DNA from 4 places in the Ramlibacter agri genome. Region 2 is predicted to be linked to each of the others. Evidence: predicted binding sites of a transcription regulator. Region 2 holds the regulator's gene; each other region holds the start of a gene.

Region 1 (4,632 bases), 1.5 Mb from region 2:
CGCGCAGTAAGCCTTGACGAAGGTGGCGCGCAAGGTGCCGTGCGCCATCCAGCCCGGCTCGCCGCCCGGCACGGCGGAGGCCATCTCCTGGTGGTACAGCAAGCCGAACAGCGCCGCCAGCAATGGCGCGATCACCAGCATCAACAGCAGGAAGTGGCCCAGGCCGGTATCCAGGTAAGGCCAGGCACGGCGCGGCAGCAGCGCCCGCAGCGCGCCAGACCACTGCGCGGACAGGCTCGCCTGCGGCTTGCACAGGTCGCCGCAGCGCGCGTCGAGCGTGCAGCACAGCGAGCAGATCGGTCCGCGGTAGGCCGGGCAGTGGGCCATGTCGGGGCCTTCGTAATCGCGCTCGCAGATGACGCAGCGTTGCGTCGCGAGGTGCGCAGCGGAGCTGCGCACCCTACGGGCGTCGCTGTCGGCGCCACGCGCGATGTAATACCGCCCTTTCGTCCCCCACGCGATCAGAGGCGCGGCCACGAACGCCACGCCCATCGCAATCAACGCCGAAAACGCCTGCGCCATGGGCCCGAACACGCCCAGGTAGGCGCTGATGGACACCGCCGAAGCCAGCGCCATCGCGCCCACGCCCACCGGGTTGATGTCGTACAGGTAGGCGCGCTTGAACTCGATGCCCTTGGGCGACAGCCCCAGCGGCTTGTTCACCACCAGGTCGGCCACCACGGCCATCATCCAGGCGATGGCGATGTTGGAGTACAGCCCCAGCACGTCGCCCAGCGCCTCGAACACGTTCATCTCCATCAGCATGAAGGCGATGAGCGTGTTGAACAGCACCCACACCACGCGGCCCGGGTGGCTGTGCGTGACGCGCGAGAAGAAGTTGGACCAGGCCAGCGAGCCCGCATAGGCGTTGGTGACGTTGATCTTCAGCTGCGAGATCACGACGAAGGCCGCAGTCGCCGCCACCGCCCACCCGTAGTGCGGGAACACGTACTCGTAGGCAGCCAGGTACATCTGGTTCGGGTCGACCGCGCGGTCCGTCGGCACCATGTGCTTGATCGCGAGGTAGGCGAGCAGCGCGCCCCCCAGCATCTTGACCACGCCCAGCACCACCCAGCCCGGGCCGCCCGCCAGCACGCCCGCCCACCAGGCGCGCCGGTTGGCCGCGGTGCGCGCCGGCATGAAGCGCAGGTAGTCGGCCTGCTCGCCCATCTGCGTGATGAGGGCGATGCCCACGGTCAGGGCGGCACCAAACAAGTGCAGCTCGAAGCCGCCAGCCTGCGATTTCTCACCGGCATAGTGCAGGATTCCGGCAAATGCACCAGGATCGCGCGCCAGGACGAAGGCGAAAGGCACCACCAGCATCACCAGCCACAGGGGCTGGGTCCAGGCCTGCAAGCGGCTGATGGCGGACACCCCGTGCGTCACCAACGGGATCACGACGAGCGCGCAGGCCAGGTAGCCCCAGGTGGGCGGGATGCCCAGCGCGAGGTCCAGCGCATAGGCCATCACCGCCGCTTCCAGCGCGAAGAAGATGAAGGTGAAGCTGGCGTAGATCAGCGAGGTGAGCGTCGACCCGATGTAGCCGAAGCCGGCGCCGCGCGTCAGCAGGTCCATGTCGACGCCGTAGCGGGCCGCGTAGATGCTGATCGGCAAGCCGGCGACGAAGATGATGAAGCCCGTGGCCAGGATCGCCCAGAAGGCATTGAGGAAGCCGTACTGCACCAGCAAGGTCGCACCCACGGCCTCCAGCACCAGGAAGGACGCCGCGCCGAAAGCGGTGTTGGCCACGCGGAAGGCCGACCAGCGCCGGAAGCGCTGCGGCGTGTAGCGCAGGGCGTAGTCCTCCATCGTCTCGCTGGCGACCCAACTGTTGTAGTCGCGGCGCACCTTGACGACCTGCTGGGGGATGGGGTGGGACTGGCTCACGCAACCGAGCTGCATCTTTCGTGCCGGGGAAGACGGGCTTCCGAACTGCAGGACTTCCGAACGCAAAAGACGCAAAGGGGCGCAAAGGACGCAAAAAAGTCCTTTGATTTTCTTTTGCGTCCTTTGCGTAGCTTTCGCGTCCTTTGCGTTCGGAAGTCCTGCCTTCCGGAAGTCCGCATTGGAAATCTCACCTTGGCCCGGGACTTGCACTAGGATGGTTCACACCATGGAACTCACGCCCCGCGAGAAAGACAAGCTGCTGCTGTTCACCGCCGCCCTGCTGGCGGAACGGCGCCGCGCCCGTGGCCTCAGGCTCAACTACCCCGAGGCGATGGCCCTGATTTCGGCCGCCGTCATGGAGGGCGCGCGCGATGGCAGGAGCGTCGCGCAACTCATGAGCGAAGGCCGGACCGTCCTCACCCGCGAAGACGTCATGGAAGGCGTGGCCGAAATGATCCCCGAGATCCAGGTCGAAGCCACCTTCCCCGACGGCACCAAGCTGGTCACCGTGCATCAACCCATCGTCTGAACCGCCATGAAAACAAGAACCTTCTGGCTGGCTGCGGCCGCCCTGCTCGCCACCGCCGCCCAGGCCCACAACGGTGACACGCCGCATACGCACGCGGGCTTCCTCGCCGGCTTCGTGCACCCGTTGACCGGCTTCGACCACCTGGCGGCGATGGTCGCCGTGGGCTTGTGGAGCGCCCTGGCCGTGCGGCCGGTGTGGCTGGCGCCCGCGGCCTTCGTCGGGACGCTGCTCGCCGGCGCGCTGGCCGGCTTCGCCGGCCTGCAGGTTCCGGCCGTCGAACCCATGATCGCCGCTTCGCTGCTGGCGCTGGGCCTGCTGGTGGCCACGCAGCGCCGGCTGCCGCTGGCCGCCGCGGCGGCGCTGGCCGGCGGCTTTGCCTTCTTCCACGGCGCCGCGCACGGCTTCGAGCTGGCCGAAGGCGGCGGTGCCGCGCTCGCCGGCATGGTGCTCGCCACCGCGCTGCTGCATGCTACCGGCATCGCGCTGGGCCGGCTGGTGCTGGCGCGCCATCGCTGGCTGCCGGTGGTGTCGGGAAGCGGCGTCGCCCTGCTGGGCGCCACCCTGCTGGCCCGCCTGGCATGAGCCCGCCGGGCCGCCCCAAGGGCGAATACCGCAATGCGCAGCATGGAGGTTGCTGAATGACCCCGGGCGAACTGTTCACCGATGCCGGCGACCACGCGCTCAACGCGGGCCGCCGCACCGTCACGCTGGCGGTGCAGAACACCGCCGACCGGCCGATCCAGGTCGGCTCGCATTACCACTTCGCCGAGACCAACGGCGCGCTGCAGTTCGACCGCGCAGCAGCCAAGGGCATGCGCCTGAACATCGCTTCCGGCAACGCGGTGCGCTTCGAGCCGGGCCAGCAGCGAACGGTGGAGCTGGTGGACTTCGCCGGCGACCGCGTCATCCACGGCTTCCGCGGCTTGGTGCAAGGAAAAGTCTGATGGCCACCATTCCCCGCCGCGCCTACGCGGAAATGTTCGGGCCCACCAAGGGTGACCGCATCCGCCTCGCCGACACCGAGCTGGTGATCGAAGTCGAGGACGACTACACCCTGCGTGCCGGCGGCTACGGCGAAGAGGTCAAGTTCGGCGGCGGCAAGACCATCCGCGACGGCATGGCGCAGTCCCAGCGCACCAATGCCCAGGGTGCGATGGACACGGTGCTGACCAACGCGCTGATCATCGACCACTGGGGCATCGTCAAGGCCGACATCGGCTTGAAGGGCGGCCGCATCGCCGCCATCGGCAAGGCCGGCAACCCCGACACGCAGCCGGGCGTGGACATCGTCATCGGCCCGGGCACCGAGATCATCAGTTGCGAAGGCTCCATCGTCACGGCCGGCGCCATCGACAGCCACATCCACTTCATCTGCCCGCAGCAGATCGAGGAAGCGCTGGCTTCCGGCGTCACCACCATGTTCGGCGGCGGCACCGGCCCGGCCACCGGCACCTTCGCCACCACCTGCACGCCGGGACCGTGGAACATCGAGCGCATGCTGCAGGCTGCCGATGCCTTCCCGATGAACCTGGGCTTCATGGGCAAGGGCAACGCCAGCCTGCCGCAGGCGCTGCGCGAACAGGTGGAGGCCGGCGTCATCGGCCTGAAGCTGCACGAGGACTGGGGCACCACGCCCTCGGCCATCAGCAACTGCCTGGACGTGGCGGACGAGATGGAAGTGCAAGTCGCCATCCACTCCGACACGCTCAACGAATCCGGCTTCGTCGAGAACACGATCGCGGCCACCAAAGGACGCGGCCTGTGCGCCTTCCACACCGAGGGCGCCGGCGGCGGCCACGCGCCGGACATCCTGCGCGTGGTGGGCGAGGCCAACTTCCTGCCCTCGTCGACCAACCCGACGATGCCCTACACGGTGAACACGCTGGACGAGCACGTGGACATGCTGATGGTGTGCCACCACCTCGACCCCGCGATCCCGGAAGACCTGGCGTTCGCGGAGAGCCGCATCCGCAAGGAAACGATCGCGGCCGAGGACATCCTCCACGACCTGGGCGCGATCAGCATGTTCAGCAGCGACTCGCAGGCCATGGGCCGCGTGGGCGAGGTGGTGCTGCGCTGCTGGCAGACTGCGCACAAGATGAAGCTGCAGCGCGGCAAGCTGCCGGGCGACGGCGAGCGCCACGACAACTTCCGCGCCAGGCGCTACGTCGCCAAGCTGACGATCAACCCCGCCATCGCGCACGGCATCTCGCATG
Region 2 (4,632 bases):
CGGGGCGGCCCAGGCAGCCTAGGATGCCGCCTGGCGCCGGCTTCCCATGAAATTGTTCCGGGGTGGCGCCATGCCGCGCCGGCCGTAAGCCCGTCATGAGCCGGGGGCATGGCTTGCCGATAGAATGCGGAGCAAGTTTCGTGCCTTTATGAACAAGAACCACGTCCTGCGCGCCCTGCTGATGGCCCTGGCCATCGCGTCGACCCTCGCTGCCGTTCCCGCCCGCGCGGAAAAGGCCGACAGCACCAAGCCCATGAACGTGGAGGCGGATGCGCTGCGTTATGACGACCTGAACCAGACCAGCGTCTTCACCGGCAACGTGGTGGTGACCAAGGGCACCATCATCATTCGCGGGGCCAAGATCAACGTCAAACAGGACCCCGAGGGCTACCAGTTCGGCGTGGTGACCGCCGCGCCGGGCCAGCGGGCCTTCTTCCGCCAGAAGCGCGAAGGCGTCGACGAGTGGATCGAAGGCGAAGGCGAGACCATCGAATACGACGGCAAGGCCGACCGCGTGAAATTCATCGGCCGCGCCGAGATGCGGCGCTACCGCGGCACCGAGCTCAGCGACGAGACCTCCGGCGCCGTCATCACCTACAACAACACCACCGAGCAGTTCAACGTGGACGGCAACCCCGGCGGGGCGACCCCGTCCAACCCGGGTGGCCGCGTGCGCGCGACCATCGGGCCCAAGCCGGGCGCATCCGCGCCGGCCGCGCCCGCCGCCCCGGCCACCAAACTGCGCCAGAGCAGCACCCTGGGAGGGGAGAAGCGTTGATGGGCGACGCCGAACTCGCGTCGCGCGAAGCGCCCGCGCAGGCCGCGACCGAAACCAGCCGCCTGGAGGCGCGCCACCTGCGCAAGTCCTATGGCGGCCGCAAGGTGGTGCAGGACGTGTCGCTGGCCGTCGAAAAAGGCGAGGTCGTGGGCCTGCTGGGCCCCAACGGCGCCGGCAAGACCACCTCGTTCTACATGATCGTCGGCCTGGTGCGGGCCGACGGCGGCGAGATCTCCATCGACGGCCGCCCGGTGGAGGACATGCCGATCCACCGCCGTTCGCGCCTGGGCCTGTCCTACCTGCCGCAGGAAGCGTCGATCTTCCGCAAGCTGAACGTGCAGGACAACGTGCGCGCCGTGCTGGAACTGCAGCGCGGCCCGGACGGCAAGTCGCTGCCCTCGGCCGAGATCGAGCGCCGCCTGACCGACCTGCTGCAGGACCTGCGCGTCGACCACCTGCGCGATTCGCCGGCGCTGGCGCTGTCCGGCGGCGAACGCCGCCGCGTCGAGATCGCCCGCGCGCTGGCCACGCAGCCGCGCTTCATCCTGCTGGACGAACCCTTCGCCGGCATCGACCCGATCGCCGTGATCGAGATCCAGCGCATCATCGGCTTCCTGAAGTCGCGCGGCATCGGCGTGCTCATCACCGACCACAACGTGCGCGAGACGCTGGGCATCTGCGACCACGCCTACATCATCAGCGAGGGCCGCGTGCTGGCGCAGGGCACGCCCGCCGAAATCGTGAACAACGCGGACGTCCGCCGGGTGTACCTCGGCGAGCACTTCCGAATGTGACGGCCGCTTCGAAGCAGTACCCATGAAGCAGGGCCTCTCCCTTCGCGTCTCGCAGCACCTGGCGCTGACGCCCCAGTTGCAACAGTCGATCCGCCTGCTGCAACTGTCCACGCTGGAACTCGGCCAGGAAATCCAGCAGATGCTGGACGACAACCCCTTCCTCGAAGTGAACATCGAGGAAGGGCCGGAGGAGTTCGGCGTCGCCCAGGCCGACACGCGGCCGGCCGCCGACGAACACGAATCCGACCCGGTGGCGCAGGCCGCCAACGGCCACGACAGCAGCAGCTCCGCCTCCGACAGCAGCGCCAGCTCCGCTTCGGACAGTGACGGCGATGCCTCCGACGGCGACAGCAGCGAACCGAACTGGGACGGCGACGGCAGCACCGAAACCGTGCCCGACGACGGCGAATGGGGCGGCGAGGCGCCGGCCCGCAAGTCGCAGGGCGATGACGACGACGTCGACGCCACCGAGCTCGCGCGCGGCAACGAGTCGCTGCAATCCTGGCTGCATCGCCAGGCGCTGGCCTTGCGCCTGGGCGAGGAAGACCGGGCGGCGCTGCGCTACCTGGTCGAGTCGCTGAACGACGATGGCTACCTGGAAGAGCCGCTGGAGGCCCTGGCCGCCAGCCTGGCGCCGCAAGACCTCGAGCAGCAGGAAGAGCTGGTGCACCGCTTCACGGTGGCGCTGCGCCTGCTGCAAAGCCTGGACCCGCCCGGCGTGGGCGCGCGCAACCTGGCCGAATGCCTGATGCTGCAGCTGCGCTCGCTGCAGCAGGACGCGCCGGACGACGAGGTCTACCCGGTCGCGATCCGCGTGTGCAGCCAGCCCATCGACCTGCTGGCGCGGCGCGACGTCAAGCGCCTGGCGCAGCTGACCGGCGAGACCGAGCCCCGGGTCAAGGGCGCCATCGCGCTGATCACGCGGCTGGAGCCCAAGCCGGGGCGCCGCTTCGTCGACGTCGAGCGCAACATCATCGTGCCCGACGTGCTGGTGACGAAGGCCGGCCGCAGTTCGCGCGCCAGCTTCCGCGTGCAGCTGAATCCCGACGTGGTGCCGCGCCTGCGCGTGCACGACGTCTATGCCGGCGCGCTCAAGGCGCACCGCGGCGAAGGCCACCAGGCGCTGCAGCAGCGGCTGCAGGAGGCGCGCTGGTTCATCAAGAACATCCAGCAGCGTTTCGACACCATCCTGCGCGTCTCCAGCGCCATCGTGGAGCGCCAGCACAACTTCTTCGTGCACGGCGAACTCGCCATGCGGCCGCTGGTGCTGCGCGAGATCGCCGATGAACTGGGCCTGCACGAGTCCACCATCTCGCGCGTGACCACGGCCAAGTACATGTCCACGCCCTTCGGCACCTTCGAGCTGAAGTACTTCTTCGGCTCGGCGCTGGGCACCGAGACCGGCGGCAACGCGTCCAGCACCGCGGTGCGCGCGCTGATCAAGCAGTTCGTCGCCGCCGAAAACGCCAAGAAACCGCTGTCCGACAGCCAGATCTCCGAGATGCTCAAGGAGCAGGGGATCGAGTGCGCGCGCCGCACCGTCGCCAAGTATCGCGAGGCGCTGCGCATCGCGCCGGCCAACCTCCGCAAGGAACTGTGAACGCTCTCAATTTATTCCTGCCCTGCGCCAGCGGGGTGGAAGGCTATCTGGCCGAGGAAGTCGCCCGCATCTGCGGCGCGCGCGCGCGCGACCTGCGCACGGCCCGTGGCGGCGTGCAGCTCGTGGCCGGCTGGCCCGAGGTGATGCAGCTCAACCTGCACAGCCGGCTCGCCCAGCGCGTGCTGGTGCAGCTGTGGCACGGGCCCTATCGCGCCGAACAGGACATCTACGAAGCCGCCAGCAACGTCGCCTGGGAAGACTGGTTCACGCCGCGCGAGAGCTTCAAGATCGAGCTGACGTCGCACCAGAGCCCGCTGAAGAGCCTCAATTTCGCCGCGCTGCGCATCAAGGACGCGGTCGCCGACCGCTTCCGCAACCGCGGCGGCGTGCGGCCCGACGTCGACACGCAGCGGCCGGCCGTGCGCGTGTTCGGGCACCTCGCGGCCGAGAGCCTGACGCTGTACATCGACAGCTCCGGCGAGCCGCTGTTCAAGCGCGGCTGGCGCGAGGACAAGGGCGAGGCCCCGCTGAAGGAGACGCTGGCCGCCGCCATGCTGGCCGCGAGCGGCTGGGACGCGACCGTGCCGCTGTACGACCCCTGCTGCGGCAGCGGCACGATCGCGATCGAAGCGGCGCAGATCGCCTGCAACATCGCGCCGGGTTCGCTGCGTCGGTTCGGCTTCGAGCGCCTGCGCCCGCACAAGGCGGCCGACTGGCAGGCCTTGAAGGCCGAAGCCCAGGCCGCGCGCCGCGCGCCGACGGCGCCGGTCTTCGGCAGCGACGTCGCCTTCCGCATGGTCGACTTCGCGCAGCGCAATGCCGAGCGTGCGGGCGTGGCGCAGGCAGTGCAATTGCGCGGCGGCGACGCGCTGCAGCGCATGCCGCCCAGCGACGTGCCGGGCGTCATGCTGCTCAATCCCCCTTATGGCGAGCGCATCGAGGCGGGCGGCATCGCGCGCCCGGGGCGCGAGCTGGCCCAGACCGAGCAGGGTGGCGATTTCTTCACCCAGCTCGCTTCGCACTGGAAGAAGAACTACGCCGGCTGGACCGCCTGGGTGCTGGTGCCGGACGCGAAGCTGCCCACGCGCATGCGGCTGAAGGAATCGCGCCGCGTGCCCATGTGGAACGGCCCGATCGAATGCCGCCTGTTCCGCTTCGACATGGTGGCCGGCTCGGCCAGGAACCGGGACCGGGGTCCCCAGGAAAATGCGTGAGCATTTTTCTGGGGTGGCCTATGCAGCTGGTTCTTGACACCAACATCGTGCTGGACCTGTTCGTGTTCAGCGACGAGCGCGTGAAGCCGCTGGCCGCAGGGCTGGAGCAGGGCGCGTTGCGCTGGCTGGCCACGGCGGCGATGCGCGAAGAGCTGGCGCGGGTGCTGGCCTATCCCAAGCTGGCGCCCAAGGTCGGCGACGCAGATGCCGTGCTGGCGGCCTTCGACCGCCATGCCCAGCTGCACG
Region 3 (4,632 bases), 470 kb from region 2:
ACCCGCCCACCGGGCGGAACCGCCACAATCACGTCCATGAACACCACCGTTCCCACCTCGGTCTACGCCCAGCGCCGCGCCCGCATGGCGGCCCAACTCGGGGCCAACGGCATCGCCCTCATCCCCACGGCGCCGGAGCGGCAGCGCAACCGCGACTCCGACTTCCTGTTCCGGCACGACAGCTACTTCTACTACCTGACCGGCTTCACCGAGCCGAACGCGTGGCTGGTGGTCACCGGCGACGGCCGCAGCACGCTGTTCTGCCAGCCCAAGGACCTGGAACGGGAGATCTGGGACGGCTATCGCCTGGGCCCCGAGGCCGCGGTCGGCGCGCTGGGCGTGAACGCCGCCTTTCCCGTCAGCGAACTGGACGCGCAGTTGCCCAAGCTGCTGGAAAACCAGGAAACGGTCTGGTTCCCCTTCGCCACCCACACCGGGCTGGAACAGCGGGTGGCCGGCTGGCTGAACCAGGTGCGGGCCCGCGTGCGCTATGGCGCGCTGTGCCCGGAGCAGCAGCGTGACCTGTGCGCCGTCCTCGACGAGATGCGCCTGGTGAAAGACGCCCACGAGCAGGACATCATGCGCCGCGCCTCCGCCATCAGCGCGCGCGCCCACGTGCGGGCCATGCAGACCAGCGCCCGCATGCTGCGCGAAGGCCGCGACGTGCGCGAGTACCACCTGGACGCCGAACTGCTGCACGAATTCCGCGCAGGCGGCTCGCAGTACCCGGCCTACGGCTCCATCGTGGCCGCCGGCGCCAACGCCTGCGTGCTGCACTACCGCGCCGACGTGGCGCCCGTGCGCGCCGGCGAGCTGGTGCTGATCGACGCCGGCTGCGAGCTCGATGGCTATGCCAGCGACATCACCCGCACCTTCCCGGCCGACGGCAAGTTCACCGGCCCGCAGCGCGCGCTGTACGACATCGTGCTGGCTTCGCAGGAAGCGGCCGCGGCCGCCACCCGGCAGGGCGCCCGCTTCACCGACCCGCACGAGGCGGCCGTGAAGGTGCTGGCGCAGGGCATGCTGGACGTCGGCCTGCTGGATCGCGACAAGGTCGGCTCGCTGGAAGACGTGATCGAGCAGCGCGCCTATTTCCCCTTCTACATGCACCGCACCGGCCACTGGCTGGGCATGGACGTCCACGACGCCGGCAGCTACGTCGAGCCGGGGCAGGCGGGCGAGGTCAGCGAACGGCGCGACCCGCTTTCGGGCGAGGTCATCAAGAACCGTCCGAGCCGCATCCTGCAGCCGGGCATGGTGCTGACCATCGAGCCGGGCATCTACGTGCGCCCAGGCGTTGGCGTGCCGGAGCAGTTCCACAACATCGGCATCCGCATCGAGGACGACGCCATCGTCACGGCCACCGGCTGCGACCTGATCACCCGCGGCGTGCCGGTGAAGGCCGACGAGATCGAAGCCTTGATGCGCGGCTAGCCGCGCGGTGCCGCCCGGCGCCCCTTAATCCCCCTCCCTAAGCACCCCTGCTGTCGTTCAGGCTTTAGGCTCAAATTTCGGCACCCAAAACTCCCAAGTTGCCACAAAATGTCAATTGGGAGCCCGCCGGGCGTGACTTACTGCACAGGAACTGCTTGGCACGGCAGTTGCCTTGAGTTACCTCGCGAGGTGAAGTCATGAAAAGCAAGGTAGGGTTCAAGCAAAAGCGGCAGCAGGGGTTCACGCTGGTCGAATTGATCATCAGCATGTGCATCCTTGCCGTCCTGTCGTCGATCGCGCTGGCGCAGATGCGGGACTACACCCGCAGGGCGCGCATTTCCGAAGTCGTCATGGCCGGCACCAACTGCAAGACGGCGGTCAGCGAAAACTACCTGGTGCGCGATAGTGCGCCCAACCCCGGCAGCTGGGGCTGCGAAAGCCCGACCGCCGGCACCAACTACGCCAGCTCGGTGAAGACCTCCTCGAACGGCGTGATCCAGGTGACGATCCAGAACCTGGACGGCCTGGTGGACGGCCGGCACATCTACCTGATCCCGACCCGTGTCGACGGCGGGTTCATGACCACGCCCAACGACCTGGGCAAGAGCGTGCGCGGCTGGACCTGCGGCTCCGACTGGCAGCCGGTGCGCAATGCGCTGCCAGGCAACTGCCATTCGGACACGACCGGCGTCTCTTCGGACACCTACCAGTAACCCACCGGCCGCGGAGAGCCCGCAAGGCGCACCGCGGCTCCCGGCATGCTCACTCGCCTCACCCCGGCCCCGGGCGTGTGCGAGCTCCGTCTCGACCGCCCCGAGCGCCTGAATGCGCTCACGCAACCGCTCGCTTCCGCGCTGCTGGAGGCCGTGTGCGCCGCGCAGGAAGACGAGTCCGTGCGCGTGCTGTTCCTCACCGCAGCAGGCCGTGCCTTCTGCGCCGGCAAGGACCGCGACGAGCCGCCCACGCCGGAATTCGTGGCAGTGCTGCAGCAGCTGGCCGCGGCCTGGGTCGATGGCGCGAAGCCGGTGGTCGCCGCCTGCCAGGGTTGGGCCGTCGGCGCCAGCCTGGAGCTGCTGCTCGCCTGCGACATCGTGGTGGCGGCGCGCGATGCGCGCTTCCAGCTGCCTGAGGTGAACGTCGGCCTGTTCGGCACCGGCGGCGTGTTCGCGCTGTTGCCGCGCAAGGTGGGCCTCGCGCGCGCCAAGGGTGCGCTGCTGCTTGGGCAGCCCCTTACCGCCGAAGAGGCGGAACGCTGGGGGCTCGTGTGGAAGCTGGCGGAGGACGCGCGGGAGGAAGCGCTCGCCATCGCCACGCAGCTGGCGCAGGCCGACCCCACCGTCGTCGGCGAGATCAAGCGCTTGCTGCACAAGGAAGCGCTCGGGACTTTCAGCTCCGTGCTGGCCCGCGAAGCACAGGCGCACGGGCGGCTTGGTCACTAGCTTCGCGCGCCGGCGCGGTGCCCGAGGGTGAACGCCTCCTCGAAGATCGAATAGCCCGCCCAATCGCCGTGCGCGTACTGCATCCGCGCCGAATCCGGCGGCGCAGTCCATGCACTGATGGCCCCCGGCACGGGAATGGGCATCGCATGCCCATGCCGCGCGACCTCCACGTGGGTGAGCCTGGCACGCAGGTCTGGATGCGGCACCGAGAGCTCCTCCAAGATGCGGTCGCGCCACTGGGTCCACGGCGCGGAAAGCAGCTCCGGCCGCGCAGCCTCGCCGGGTGCGCAGTACCAGGTAAGCACGGTGGGCCCGGGCACGGGGTTCAGGTCCTGGTGGGTGGCGACCACGTAGCCCAGGCTGCCGGCGCCGTACAGGACGTTGTCCCAGCAGGCCGGCATGCCCGGCGCTTCGGCGAGCGGCCCTGACAAGTGCAGGTTGGCGACCACCCAGGGCGCATAGCGCGTGCGGGCGGCCAGCGCCTGCAACGGCGCCGGCGGCGACTCGACGACGCGGGCCGCGACAAAGGCGGGCAGCGCGACGATGCAACGCTGTGCCAGCCAGCGCTCCACGCGCTGCGCCTGGGTGTCCAGCACGTCCACCGCCACGCCGTTCGGCCGCTCCGAAATGCGCAGCACCAGCTGGCCGCCACGGAAGCGGTCGCCCAGTGGCGCGGCCAGCGCATTCACCAGCCAGCCGTTGCCCTCGGGCCAGGTGAGCAGCTGCTCGCGCTCGCCGCCTTCGTCCGCGCCCGGCGGATGGAAGCCGTGGCGCGCGGCGAAGTAGTGCAGGCCCGCCCAGGCCGCGACCGTCGAGAGCCCGGCGCCGAAGTCGTCGCGGCAGCAGTAGTCCAGGTACCAGCGCAGCTGCGGGTCGGTGAGTTCCTGCCGGTCCAGCCATTGCGCGAAAGTCTCGCCGTCCCAGGCGCGCAGGCCCACGTGGCTGCGCTGCGGGATGCGGAAGGCGCCGGTCTTGCGCGCCGCCTCCACTTCGCACGCGAAGCGCTGGTAGTGCGCCAGCGTCGACGCGCCGACGCCGTTCAGGGGCAGCAGGCCGTCCTGCCAGCTGCCCTGGAAGAACAGGCGCTCCTGCGGCGCGTGGCACAGGTGGCGTTCGTCGTACTGCCAGCGGCCGGCGACGCGCTTGCGCAGTCCCAGTTCCTCCAGCAGCTGCTGCACCTCCGGGGCATCGTCGGAAGGCACCGGCAGGTAGTGCGCACCCAGCGGGCAGCCGATGCCCTTCACTTGCGAGCCGCGCGCATTGCCACCGGGCTGGTCCTCGAGATCCAGCAGCACGAAATCCTCGACATGGCGCTGGCGCAATGCACGAGCGGCGGCCAGGCCGGCGATGCCCGCGCCGGCGATCACGACGTCGGCCCGGCGCGAGACGGCCGGCTCCGGCGCGCTCTTCAGGTCGCGCAACACGTGGCCGCGCGTGAAGCTGGCGCCGGCGAAGCCGCCGGTGACCTCGGGCGGGCGCTCGCAGCCGGCGAGCGCCGCGGCCCCCGCAAACAGTGCGCCGCGGCGCGTGATGCTCACGGTCCGACCTTGCCCCACTCGCGCTCGTAGGTCGTCACGAGCACCTGGTTCGAGAGGCGGTTCACTTCCGCCGGCACCCGTTGCATGTCGCGCGGGAAGTCGAACAGCGAGGGCAGGCCAGCCACCGTGAGGAAGCGCAGGCCCTCGGGCAGCGCCTGCGGCGCATGCCAGGGCCGCCGGCTGGCCAGCACGTAGCCCCATTCGCCGAAGCTGGGCACGTT
Region 4 (4,632 bases), on a different contig from region 2:
ATGACGCCGCCGGAGCTGGCCTTCAGCAGTCCGGCCACGATGTTCAGCACCGTGCTCTTGCCGCAGCCGGAGTGGCCGATCAGCGAGATGAACTCGCCGCGCTGCACGGCCAGGTCGATGCCCTTGAGCACCACGTTGGCGCCGAAAGCCATGTCGACGCGGGAGAGGGAGAGGTAGGCGTTGCTCATGCTGCGGAAGTCCCACGGGTGACCTTGCGGCCGATGAAGGCGACGACGCGGTCCAGGGCGAAGCCCACGAGGCCGACGTAGAGGAGCGCCAGGATGATGTCGCTCAGGCGCGAGCTGTTCCAGGCGTCCCAGATGAAGAAGCCGATGCCCACGCCGCCGATCAGCATCTCCGCGGCGATGATCGCCAGCCACGACAGGCCCACGCCGATGCGCAGCCCCGAGAAGATGAAAGGCGCGGCGGCCGGCAGCATGATCTTGGCGAAGTACTCGTAGCCGTTCAGGCGGATCACCTTCGCCACGTTGCGGTAGTCCTCCGGGATGTTCCGGATGCCGATGCTGGTGTTGATGATGATCGGCCAGATCGAGGTGATGAAGATGACGAAGATGGCCGAGGGATGGCCGTCGCGGAAGCCGGCCAGCGAGATCGGCAGCCAGGCCAGCGGCGGCACCGTGCGCAGGATCTGGAACAGCGGGTCCAGGCCGCGCAGCGCCCAGGTGCTCTGGCCCACCAGCACGCCCAGGCTGACGCCGACCACCACCGCGATCGAGTAGCCGTAGGCCACGCGCTTCAGGCTGGCGAGCAGCTGCCAGGCGATGCCGACGTCGTTGCCGCCGTGGTCGTACCAGGGATGGACGATCAGCTCCCAGGTGTCCTGCACCACCTTGCTCGGCGAGGGCAGCGCGGCGCCGGGCCGCGAGCCCAGCACCTGCCAGACCAGGACCAGGAAGCCGACGATCACCAGCGGCGGCAGCACATGGGTCATGAAGCCGCGGGCCAGGCTGGCCGCCCAGGTGCGCAGCGCGCCGGGCGCGGCCGGCGGCGCGAGGGGAAGGGATTCGAGGGTGCTCATGTCCTGTCCTTCACGCCGCGGCGCCCTTGACGTTCTTGACGGCCAGGCTGTCGAGGTATTTCTTCGGGTTGGCCGGGTCGAACACCTTGCCGTCGAAGAACTTCTCGACGCCGCGCGAGGTGGAGGCGGGGATGTCCTTGGCGGCCACGCCCAGCTCCTTGGCGGCGGCGCGCCACAGGTCCTCGCGGTTCACCTTGGCGATCAGCGCCTTGGTGTCCAGGTTCATGGGCAGGTAGCCCCAGCGCTGGTTCTCGGTGAGGAACCACAGGTCGTGGCTCTGGAAGGGATAGCTGGCGTTGTCCTTCCAGTAGCGCATCTGGAACGGGCTGTTGCTGACGACGCGGCCGCTGCCGTAGTCGAAGTCGCCCTTGATGCGGTCGACGATGTCTTCCACCGGCGCGCTGATCCAGCGGCGGCGGGCGCAGATTTCGGCCACCTCGGCGCGGTTCTTGGGGTCTTCGCAGAACATCTGCGCTTCCATCACCGCCTTCAGCAGCGCCTTGCTGGAGTTCGGGTTGGCCTGCACGTAGTCGGCGCGCATGGCGAAGGCCTTTTCCGGATGGTTCATCCAGAGCTCGCTGGTGGTGAGCGCTGTGTAGCCGATCTTCTGGTGAATGAGCTGCAGGTTCCAGGGCTCGCAGACGCAGAAGGTGTCCATGCTGCCGACCTTCATGTTGGCCACCATCTGGGGCGGCGGCACCACGATGGTGTTGATGTCGCGGTTGGGGTCGACGCCGCCGGCGGCCATCCAGTAGCGCAGCCACAGGTCGTGCGTACCGCCGGGGAAGGTCATGGCGGCGTTGACCGCCTTGCCGGTCTTCACGCGCTTGGCGAGCAGGGCCTTGCCGAACTCCTTGTTGTCCAGGCCGACCTTGAGGTCCTTGTATTCGTTGGCCACCGAGATGCCCTGGCCGCCCAGGTTCAGGCGGGCCAGGATCGCCATCGGCACCGGCACGTTGTTGGGCGTGACGGCGCCGGTGGTGAGCAGGTAGGGCATGGGCGTGAGGATGTGCGCGCCGTCGATGCCGTTGCTCCTGGAGCCGAGCACCAGGTTGTCGCGCGTGGTGCCCCAGGACGATTGCTTGAGGACTTCGACCTCCGTCATGCCGTGCTTCTTGAAGAAGCCCTTCTCGTCGGCCACGAACAGCGGGGCGGCGTCGGTGAGCGCGATGAAGCCCAGCTTGGCGGCCTTGGTCTCCAGCGTGGTGCCTTGCGCCATGACGATGCCGGGGAAGCCGGCGGCGAGGGCGGCGCCTTTGAGGACGGTGCGGCGGGAGAGGTCTTGCATCTTGTGCTCCAGGGTTGCGAAGAAACAAAAAAGAAACGGCGCCCATCGACCGCCTGCTCGCGCACGCGGGATGGACGCCGTTGTCCGGATTCGGGAAACCTGATCGCGCGCCGACGTTGGCGTGCGTTACCCAGTGGTTAGCAGGAGGCGTGCCAGCGTTTGTGCACCGCAACAGTGCGCCTCAGCGCACCCCCGGCAACACGTCCGCCAGCGACAGCACCGCCTGCGCCACGTCGACCAGCCGCCGGTTCTGGTTCATGGCCATCTGGCGCAGGGTCTTGTACGCCTCGTCCTCGCTCATCGCGCGGTGCGCCATCAGCAGGCCCTTGGCGCGCTCGACGGCCTTGCGTTCGTTGAGCGAGGCGCGGACCGCATCGAGCTCGTCGCCCATGGCCTGCAGGCGTTGCGACTGCTCCTGCACCAGTTCGAGGATCGAGCGTTCCAGGTGCGGGCCGTACGGGGCCGGGGCGGCGGCGCTCGCCGCCTGCTGCGAAAGTTCGGCCAGCAGCGCTCGCTGGTCGCGCAGTTCGTCTCGGGCGCGCTCGATGCGGCTCGCGCACAGGCGCTGCAGGTGGCCGGCCAGCACGTCCTCCATGGCCCGCATCGCGTCGATGCGGCGCGTGGCCCATTCGTACCAGGCGTGGCTCAGCTCAGGGTCGAGGATGTGCCCGGTGCAGCCCACGCGGCGCATGCGCTCCACTTCGGCCAGGGCCAGCACGTCGCGCCCGGCTTGTTCGGCCTGCAGCACCGCCGCCTCGGAGAAAGCGGCGAACACCTGCAGGCAGGCTTGCTGCGACTCGATCAGGTGCTGCCATTGCTGCTGCCCGGCCGCGTCGATGCCGCCGCCGGCGAAGGCGCGCGCACCGAAAGCGCGCTCCTGGCCGGCGAACTCCTTGCCCTGCATGAAGTTGAACAGCGCCACCAGCGCGCGCGAGATCTCGGGGTCGGTGGCGGCATCGGCCGCTTCGAACACCACCGCCAGCAGGCCGTTCACCAGCCGCGTGTAGGCCGCCGAGGCGTCCGCGGGCGAGAGTTCGCGCGTGGCGACGCGCTCGCGCAGCGCGGGCAGCCCGTCCAGGCCGTGCAGCACGAAGGCGATGCGACTGAACAGGCGCGAACCGTTGCGCACGCGCGTGGCTTCGGTGTCGAGCTCGTCGAAGCGGCCCCGCGCTTCCTGCTCCACGACAGCGCATTCGTCCACCTGCGTCACGCGCTGCGTGGCGAAGCGCCGGCCCTGGGAGACGAGGTAGATGTTGGAAATGCCGCGCTCGCGCTGCAGCGCGTGGATGAAGCGCCCGATGGCGCCGACAAGCTCGCCGGTGCGCCCGAGCTGCTCGAGCTCGGCGATCTCGCACTGGCGGGCGGCAAGGAGGAAGCTGGATCCGGATCGCATTGACCCCCGGACAGCAGCAACAAGCATGCCGGGGCTAAACTCGCCGCATGATCGTGCTCGGCATCGAATCCTCCTGCGACGAGACCGGCGTGGCGCTGGTGCAAACCGGCGGCCAGCCCGTGCCGGCGCTGCTGGCGCACGCGCTGCACAGCCAGATCGAGATGCACCAGGCCTATGGCGGCGTGGTGCCGGAACTGGCCAGCCGCGACCACATCCGGCGCGTGCTGCCGCTCGCGCAGCAGGTGCTGGACGAGGCCGGCCGCACCGTCGCCGACATCGACGTCGTGGCCTACACCCGTGGGCCGGGCCTGGCCGGCGCGCTGCTGGTGGGCGCGGGCGTGGCCTGTGCCATGGGCGCGGCGCTGGGCAAGCCGGTGCTGGGCGTGCACCACCTGGAAGGCCACCTGCTGTCGCCCTTCCTCAGTGCCGACCCGCCGGAGTTTCCTTTCGTGGCGCTGCTGGTGTCCGGCGGCCACACGCAGCTGATGCAGGTGGACGGCGTCGGCCGCTACACGCTGCTGGGCGAGACCATCGACGATGCCGCCGGCGAAGCCTTCGACAAGTCAGCCAAGCTGCTGGGCCTGGGTTATCCGGGCGGCCCGGCCTTGTCGAAACTGGCGCAGCAGGGCGATCCCGCGGCTTTCAAGCTGCCGCGGCCGCTGCTGCACAGCGGCGACCTCGATTTCTCCTTCGCCGGCCTGAAGACGGCGGTGCTGACGCAGACGCACAAGCTGGCCGACCAGATGCAGGCGCGCAAGGCGGACCTGGCGGCCTCGACCGAGGCGGCCATCGTGGACGTGCTGGTGAAGAAATCGATGATGGCGCTGGACGCGAGCGGGCTGCAACGCATCGTGGTGGCCGGTGGCGTGGGCGCCAACCGGCGGCTGCGTGCGCAGCTGAACGCGGCCTGCG

The links. The regulator sigma-54, encoded in region 2, starts transcription at its own class of promoters, with help from an activator protein. The targets are predictions, from matches to a motif close to TGGCANGNAANCTGCTTT.
Region 1: HHL11_RS07265 (urease subunit gamma) is a predicted target of sigma-54. The motif match lies at 2,081-2,098, and genes of this name have one in related genera.
Region 3: HHL11_RS02495 (pilin) is a predicted target of sigma-54. The motif match lies at 1,591-1,608, and genes of this name have one in related genera.
Region 4: HHL11_RS22080 (CmpA/NrtA family ABC transporter substrate-binding protein) is a predicted target of sigma-54. The motif match lies at 2,465-2,482, and genes of this name have one in related genera.

What each region holds. Positions count from the first base shown of each region.
Region 1 covers NZ_JABBFX010000001.1:1,498,954-1,503,585, reverse strand. Annotated here, with positions in the region: gene HHL11_RS07270 (hybrid sensor histidine kinase/response regulator) at 1-1,902, opposite strand, end outside; gene HHL11_RS07265 (urease subunit gamma) at 2,114-2,416, shown strand; gene HHL11_RS07260 (HupE/UreJ family protein) at 2,423-2,998, shown strand; gene HHL11_RS07255 (urease subunit beta) at 3,055-3,360, shown strand; gene ureC (urease subunit alpha) at 3,360-4,632, shown strand, end outside.
Region 2 covers NZ_JABBFX010000001.1:24,326-28,957, reverse strand. Annotated here, with positions in the region: gene HHL11_RS00190 (methyl-accepting chemotaxis protein) at 1-22, shown strand, start outside; gene lptA (lipopolysaccharide transport periplasmic protein LptA) at 149-778, shown strand; gene lptB (LPS export ABC transporter ATP-binding protein) at 778-1,572, shown strand; gene HHL11_RS00175 (RNA polymerase factor sigma-54) at 1,595-3,172, shown strand; gene HHL11_RS00170 (THUMP domain-containing protein) at 3,169-4,386, shown strand; gene HHL11_RS00165 (PIN domain-containing protein) at 4,407-4,632, shown strand, end outside.
Region 3 covers NZ_JABBFX010000001.1:495,982-500,613, reverse strand. Annotated here, with positions in the region: gene HHL11_RS02505 (ankyrin repeat domain-containing protein) at 1-40, shown strand, start outside; gene HHL11_RS02500 (aminopeptidase P N-terminal domain-containing protein) at 37-1,434, shown strand; gene HHL11_RS02495 (pilin) at 1,632-2,147, shown strand; gene HHL11_RS02490 (enoyl-CoA hydratase/isomerase family protein) at 2,193-2,873, shown strand; gene HHL11_RS02485 (FAD-dependent oxidoreductase) at 2,870-4,411, opposite strand; gene HHL11_RS02480 (polyamine aminopropyltransferase) at 4,408-4,632, opposite strand, start outside.
Region 4 covers NZ_JABBFX010000002.1:743,025-747,656, reverse strand. Annotated here, with positions in the region: gene HHL11_RS22090 (ABC transporter ATP-binding protein) at 1-188, opposite strand, end outside; gene ntrB (nitrate ABC transporter permease) at 185-1,039, opposite strand; gene HHL11_RS22080 (CmpA/NrtA family ABC transporter substrate-binding protein) at 1,050-2,327, opposite strand; gene HHL11_RS22075 (nitrate regulatory protein) at 2,509-3,720, opposite strand; gene tsaD (tRNA (adenosine(37)-N6)-threonylcarbamoyltransferase complex transferase subunit TsaD) at 3,768-4,632, shown strand, end outside.